DNA from 2 places in the Photobacterium sp. GB-50 genome. Region 2 is predicted to be linked to the other one. Evidence: predicted binding sites of a transcription regulator. Region 2 holds the regulator's gene; the other holds the start of a gene.
The links. The regulator MetJ, encoded in region 2, represses methionine synthesis genes. The targets are predictions, from matches to a motif close to TTAGACNTNTANANGTCTAA.
Positions count from the first base shown of each region.

Region 1: a site for MetJ is predicted at 1,902-1,921, ahead of metN (methionine ABC transporter ATP-binding protein MetN). Genes of this name have one in related genera too.

Region 1 covers NZ_PYNX01000015.1:76,998-80,421, forward strand. Annotated here, with positions in the region: gene C9J41_RS16345 (MetQ/NlpA family lipoprotein) at 1-2, opposite strand, end outside; gene C9J41_RS16350 (methionine ABC transporter permease) at 45-731, opposite strand; gene metN (methionine ABC transporter ATP-binding protein MetN) at 721-1,755, opposite strand; gene gmhB (D-glycero-beta-D-manno-heptose 1,7-bisphosphate 7-phosphatase) at 2,017-2,571, shown strand; gene C9J41_RS16365 (hypothetical protein) at 2,787-3,035, shown strand; gene C9J41_RS16370 (lipopolysaccharide assembly protein LapB) at 3,102-3,424, opposite strand, start outside.
Region 2 covers NZ_PYNX01000009.1:53,856-57,279, forward strand. Annotated here, with positions in the region: gene C9J41_RS12895 (bifunctional aspartate kinase/homoserine dehydrogenase II) at 1-232, opposite strand, end outside; gene C9J41_RS12900 (O-succinylhomoserine (thiol)-lyase) at 232-1,398, opposite strand; gene metJ (met regulon transcriptional regulator MetJ) at 1,702-2,019, shown strand; gene C9J41_RS12910 (malic enzyme-like NAD(P)-binding protein) at 2,098-3,345, opposite strand.

The DNA.
Region 1 (3,424 bases), on a different contig from region 2:
ATACAACTTCTCCTTAAAATGGGGTTTTCCTTAAAGTGTTTTGATTATCGATGATCAACACGTTTTACGAGGTAATCACCGACAGATTGAATAATTTGGACCAGTACTATTAGAACGACGACTGTGATAGCCATGACGGTGCCATCGAAACGTTGGTAGCCATAACGAATACCGACATCACCTAAACCGCCACCGCCAACCGTACCCGCCATCGCGGAATAACTGACTAAGGTAACAAGGGTGATCGTTACCGCATTGATGATGCCTGGTAATGCTTCTGGTAATAGCACTTTCTTAATGATCTGTAGTGGTGTTGCTCCCATAGATTGTGCTGCTTCCACAAGGCCTGATGGAATTTCTAACAATGCCCCTTCAACTAAACGAGCAATAAAAGGAATTGCTCCTACAGCAAGAGGAACTATCGCCGCAGCAGTACCAATTGAGCTACCTACGACAAATCGGGTAAATGGAATGATCGCAACCAGCAGAATAATAAAAGGAATAGAGCGGCCAATATTAACGATAATGCCAAGGATGTTATTAACAACGGTATTTTCTAATAAGCCATTTTTCTTCGTTAAGTGAAGGGTGACACCCAAAGGAATACCAATAACAAAACCAATTAGCCCTGATACAAACACCATGGTTAGTGTTTGTCCTAATGCTTCAATCAGTAAATCAATCAGGCGGGTATTTTGTTGCCACCACAGGGTTAAATCATTAAGCGACATAGCCAAGCACCTCAACATTTACTTTATTTTGACGTAGAAAATTGACCGCATTCTCAACAGAGTCTTGATCACCAAAAAACTCTGCTAACATCAGTCCAAATTTTACTCCTCCCGCATAATCCATATCCGAGCTGAGAATACTGATATCTAAACCAAACTTACGTGTTACTTGGCTGATCAGTGGCGCATCAACAGAAGCACCGGTGAACTCTAAACGAATAAGAGGGTATGAGTTTTCAACTTGTGCTGGCGTCATACGAGCTTGGTAATCAGCTGGAATCGACAAATCCAATGTTGAACGAATAAAGTCTTTGGCTAATTCGGTGTTGGGGTGTGAGAAAATATCACCGACTGATCCCTGTTCAACTAATTTACCGTCACCAATAATTGCGACCTCACTACAGATACGCTTCACGACATCCATTTCATGGGTAATAAGCAAAATAGTTAGGTTTAGCTTTCGGTTAATTTCTTGCAGTAGCTCCAGAATCGAATGCGTGGTGGCAGGATCTAATGCACTGGTGGCTTCATCACAGAGTAACACTTTGGGATCAGAGGCTAACGCACGAGCAATCGCGACACGTTGCTTTTGTCCACCACTTAAATTTGCTGGGTAGCTTTGGTGTTTATCTTCAAGACCGACTAAAGCCAGTAACTCTGTCACTTTTGTTTTTATTATCGCTTTATTGGTATTGGCTAATTCAAGAGGCAAAGCAACATTATCAAAAACTGTGCGAGATGAAAGGAGATTAAAATGTTGGAAAATCATGCCTATTTTACGACGAGCCAAAGTGAGTTTTTGGTTCGATAGAGTAGTAAGATCGATACCATCGACAATCACTTGACCATTAGAAGGGCGCTCTAACAAATTAACACAACGAATGAGGGTACTTTTCCCTGCACCGGATGAGCCAATAACCCCAAAGATAGTACCTTGCTTAATTGTAAGGTTTATATCGCTTAATGCGTTTATAGCCTTATCGCCTTGATAGAAGACTTTATTGAGTTGCTTTATTTCTATCATTGAACGTCCTGCTCCTAGATAAAACTATTGTATGATCTTGAAAAACTATTGTATAAATTTATGGTTATTTGTTTTATTAGGGTTAAATAAGTAATCAACCTGAAATTATGATGCTATGTTCTATTATAAAAGCTGTCAATAGCTATTTTTACATCTAGACGTCCAAACGGCTATGTTGTGAGCGTTAATCAATAACGAGTACTCTTCATTATTAACTCGTGCCATAATCTAAAAAATTTATGATTTAAGAGGGCTATCCTTTTGGCCAAACCTGCAGTCTTTATTGACCGTGATGGCGTGATTAATGTTGATCACGGCTATGTCCATACCGTTGATGATTTCGAATACATTGACGGGGTATTTGAAGCATGTAAAAAATTCAAAGAAATGGGTTATCTACTCGTATTGGTGACTAACCAATCAGGTATCGCTCGCGGTATGTTTAGTGAAGATGAATTTACTTCATTAACAGAGTGGATGGACTGGAATTTTGTTGATAATGGCGTTGAGTTTGATGGTATTTACTACTGCCCGCACCATGCAACAAAAGGGCAGGGTGATTACTTGCAAGATTGTGATTGCCGTAAACCCAAACCAGGTATGTTTATTTCAGCTCGCGATTTCTTGAAAATCGATATGTCGCAATCTGTGATGATTGGTGATAAAGCGGATGACATGAAAGCAGCCACAGCTGCTGATGTTGCTTTAAAAGTGCTCGTACGTACAGGTAAGCCGATCACGGATGAAGGTGAAGCGTTAGCAAACGTGGTGTTAGACAGTATTGCTGATGTACCAGAGTGGTTAGCTATTCAATAGAAATGAGTGCTTATATAAAGGTCGTTATTAAACGGCCTTTTTTGTCTCTATAACTGGTCGTTTTAACGAAAAGTTAACGATTTAGCTTAGTGAGTTAGACTAACTGAGCCCGTTTTTTGTCAAAAACATTAGAAATAATAACATTTTTAAGATTGGTACAATTTCTGCAGATTACAGAATGAATTGATTAATAATGCTCTTAGGGGGATTTATTCATGATGTGGCGTGTACTTATTAATGCTATAAAAACGGCTGTAATTTCAATAAGTGTTGTGAGCTCGTTTAGTACTAATGCGAATGAACCAGATGAAAGTGGTGATTGGTATCTCTCTCAATTTCATCAAATTGCAGATCAGCAAGTAAATGTCGTTGCTGTCATTGAGCAAGAAAATGCTAAGACGTTGAAACAAACATTATCAGACACACAAAATGCGGTGCTTAACGAGATAAAAAAGGGGAAGTAATAAATACTTCCCCAAACAGTGTGACTGACTCACACAAGATCACGACAGTGAAAGGTGATGGTACCTTTAGCTTTGGTCTTCTAAAAATGCAATCCATGGCTCAGCACTGCTTTTCATCGAAGATGACTGCGCAGCTGTTTTCATCGCCTTTAAAGCATTTTGATGCTGATCTAATTCAAAGTAAGCCATGCCCCTAAGGTAAGCGAGTTCAGCCTTTTCATCGCGTTTAGCGTTGGATGAACTGTTAGCAAAAGCAGTTGCTTGCTTAAATTGCTTATCCTGTATCATTAATTTAACGATACGGATTTGTTGTTTACCTGAAGGTGCAATTTTAAAAGCTTGCTTATAGGTACTGATGGCTTCATCTAGCTCTTTTGCCTGATGATAAA
Region 2 (3,424 bases):
GTTGCTGATAACTGCGGACAGATAACAAGGTTTCATGGGCTTGACGACCATCTTTTTCTAATTGCGCTAACCATAATATAAGTTGGTTTGTTGTCTTTCCCGCGGCTGACACAACAATTAAATCTTCATTGTTTGAATACTCCGCCAGAATATCCGCTACTCGGCGATAGCACTCAGGATCAGCTAAGCTACTACCGCCAAATTTATGTAATTGGCGTAATGCTTTTGTCATTAGTGAGCCTCCGCCGCGAGTTTAAAGGCTTGATCAAGATCTTCTATTAAATCACTAGGGTCTTCAAGACCAACCGAAAGACGTAATAATGAGGTGGTGATCCCCGCTTCTGCCTGTGCTTCATCAGACATTGCACGGTGAGTCATACTTGATGGATGCGCAATTAAGCTCTCAGTACCACCTAATGATTCTGCCAGTGAAAACAGCTTTAACTCTTTCACAAACACTTCTAGTTGGGCTTGATCACCCGCAAACTCAAAACTCATCATAGAGCCAAAACCTTTTTGCTGACGTTTGGCAATCTCATGACCAGGATGGGATGGAAGGCTTGGATGATAAATAGTACCCACCATCGCTTGTTGCTGAAGGTAACTTAATACCGCGGTACCATTCTCTTCATGCATTCTCATACGCGGTGATAATGTACGTAGACCTCGCAGAGTTAGGTAAGCATCAAATGGTGCGCCAGTTGCACCAATGCAATTCGCCCACCAAGCAATATTTTCTGCCATTTCGGCATCTTTTGAAATCAGTACCCCACCAACCACATCCGAGTGACCATTGAGGTACTTGGTTGTTGAGTGAACAACAAAGTCGGCACCTAATTCAATTGGTTGTTGTAATAGTGGCGATAAGAAAGTGTTATCTACAGCAACAAGACAACCCACGGCTTTTGCTTGCTGACACAGCGCCGCAATATCAATCACACGCACTAATGGGTTAGACGGCGTTTCAACCCAGATTAGTTTAGGTTTTTTCGCTAAAGCCGCTGTAAGTGCTTCTTGATCCGATTGGTCAACAAACTCAACCTTAAAGTCACCTTTATTGGCGCGAGTATTAAATAATCGGTGAGTACCGCCATAACAATCATGCGGCGCAACAATCAAATCATCAGGGCCTAATAATGCCGTAACTAATAAATTCATCGCAGCCGTACCACAACTGGTAACAACACCACCTGCACCGCCTTCCATCTCACTAAGCGCGTCAGCTAACGTATTTCTAGTTGGGTTACCTGAACGAGAATAATCATATTGCGGTACTTCGCCAAAAGCTGGAAAGCTATAGGTCGACGTTAAATAAATAGGAGGAACAACAGCATTATATTGAGAGTCAACATCAATACCGGTTCTTACTGCAATTGTCGCCAGTCGCTTATCACTCATACAAACATTCCTTGTCGGGGCAGGATTTAACCCAAGATAATAAATTTATAACAACTTTAACCACTACAAAACAAGACGTCAACACATCTGGACGTCTATATGTCTTTGCTTATGGCAGTAAATCCCGCTAAAATTCAGCCATAACAAAATAATGGTAACAACCTTACTGTAATTTTTCTGTTCAATACGGGACAAAACCGCGATGTTCACGTAATATCGCCGCCCTACAATCCCCGTTGCTAACAGAAAATGTTGATTCCTGTTACCACCATTATTAACCCAATATCGCTGAGAAGGTAAAACATGGCAAAGTGGAATGGCGAATATATTAGCCCTTACGCGGAACACGGTAAGAAAAACGAACAAGTAAAAAAAATTACTGTTTCGATTCCATTAAAGGTGCTTAAGATTCTGACTGATGAACGTACTCGTCGTCAGGTGAATAACCTTCGCCACGCAACAAATAGTGAATTACTTTGTGAAGCCTTTCTGCATGCCTACACAGGTCAACCGCTTCCCACTGATGATGACATTCGTAAAGATCGCCCAGACGATCTACCTGCAGAAGCAAAAGCATTAATGGACGCAATGGGCATTAGCTACGAAGACATTAATGAATAATTATTGCAGTACTATGTCTACAAAAAAACCAGCCTAACAGCTGGTTTTTATTTTTTTGTCATCAATAGAATAGCGCGATTACACTTCCATATATCCCATTGGCATCTCAATACGCGCGACACCTGAATCAATGGCTGCTTGTGCAACTGCTTTTGCGACACGCGGTAATAAACGTGGATCCATCGGTTTTGGAATAATATATTCTCGGCCAAATTCAAGCTGTGATACACCCGCAGCCTCAAGCACACTTTGTGGTACTGGCTCTTTCGCTAACTCTCTAATTGCATGAACGGCTGCTAATTTCATTTCATCATTAATTTGACTTGCACGCACATCCAATGCACCGCGGAAAATAAACGGGAAACATAGAACGTTATTTACTTGGTTAGGATAATCAGATCGTCCCGTTCCCATAATTAAATCATCTCTAACTTGATGAGCTAATTCAGGCTTTATTTCAGGATCAGGGTTAGAGCAAGCAAATACAATAGGGTTTTCAGCCATTAGTGCTAGCGCTTCAGGTGGTAATAAATCAGGGCCTGATACACCAACGAAAATATCGGCTCCCGCAATCACATCTTCTAATGTGCGCTTATCGGTATTGTTAGCAAATAGCTGCTTATATTCATTTATATCATCACGGCGAGTATGAATAACGCCTTTACGATCGAGCATGTAAATTTTTTCACGTTGCGCGCCACATTTGATCAAGAGCTCCATACACGCAACAGCAGCAGCTCCCGCTCCCAAACAAACAATCACCGCTTCACTAATTTCTTTACCTTGTAGCTCTAAGGCATTGATCATACCTGCAGCTGTGACAATCGCCGTACCATGCTGATCATCGTGAAACACCGGAACATTACAACGCTCAATTAAGCGCTGTTCGATCTCAAAACAATCTGGCGCTTTAATATCTTCTAAATTAATACCACCAAAAGTATCGGCAATATTTGCGACAGTATCAACGAACTCATCAATAGTGCGATGTTTGACTTCAATATCAATCGAATCAATACCTGCAAAGCGCTTAAAAAGTAATGATTTCCCTTCCATAACAGGCTTAGAAGCTAACGGGCCTAAATTACCAAGACCTAAAATAGCGGTGCCATTGGTGATCACCGCAACTATATTCCCTTTTGCGGTATATTTGTAAACGTTATCAGGATCTTGAGCGATTTCCCTTACGGGCTCAGCAACACCTGGGCTATACGCTAAAGCAAGATCTTCAACCGTATTTGCTGGCTTTGTCAGTGCAACGGCTATTTTTCCAGGAGTAGGAAGGGAATGGTAATCTAGAGCTTGTTGACGAAAATCTTCGGTCATAGTGATATTTGAGCCTCAACGCTGACATTTATAATGGCAAATTACATCTATGTGTAATTCGTATTTGTTATTAAATCAT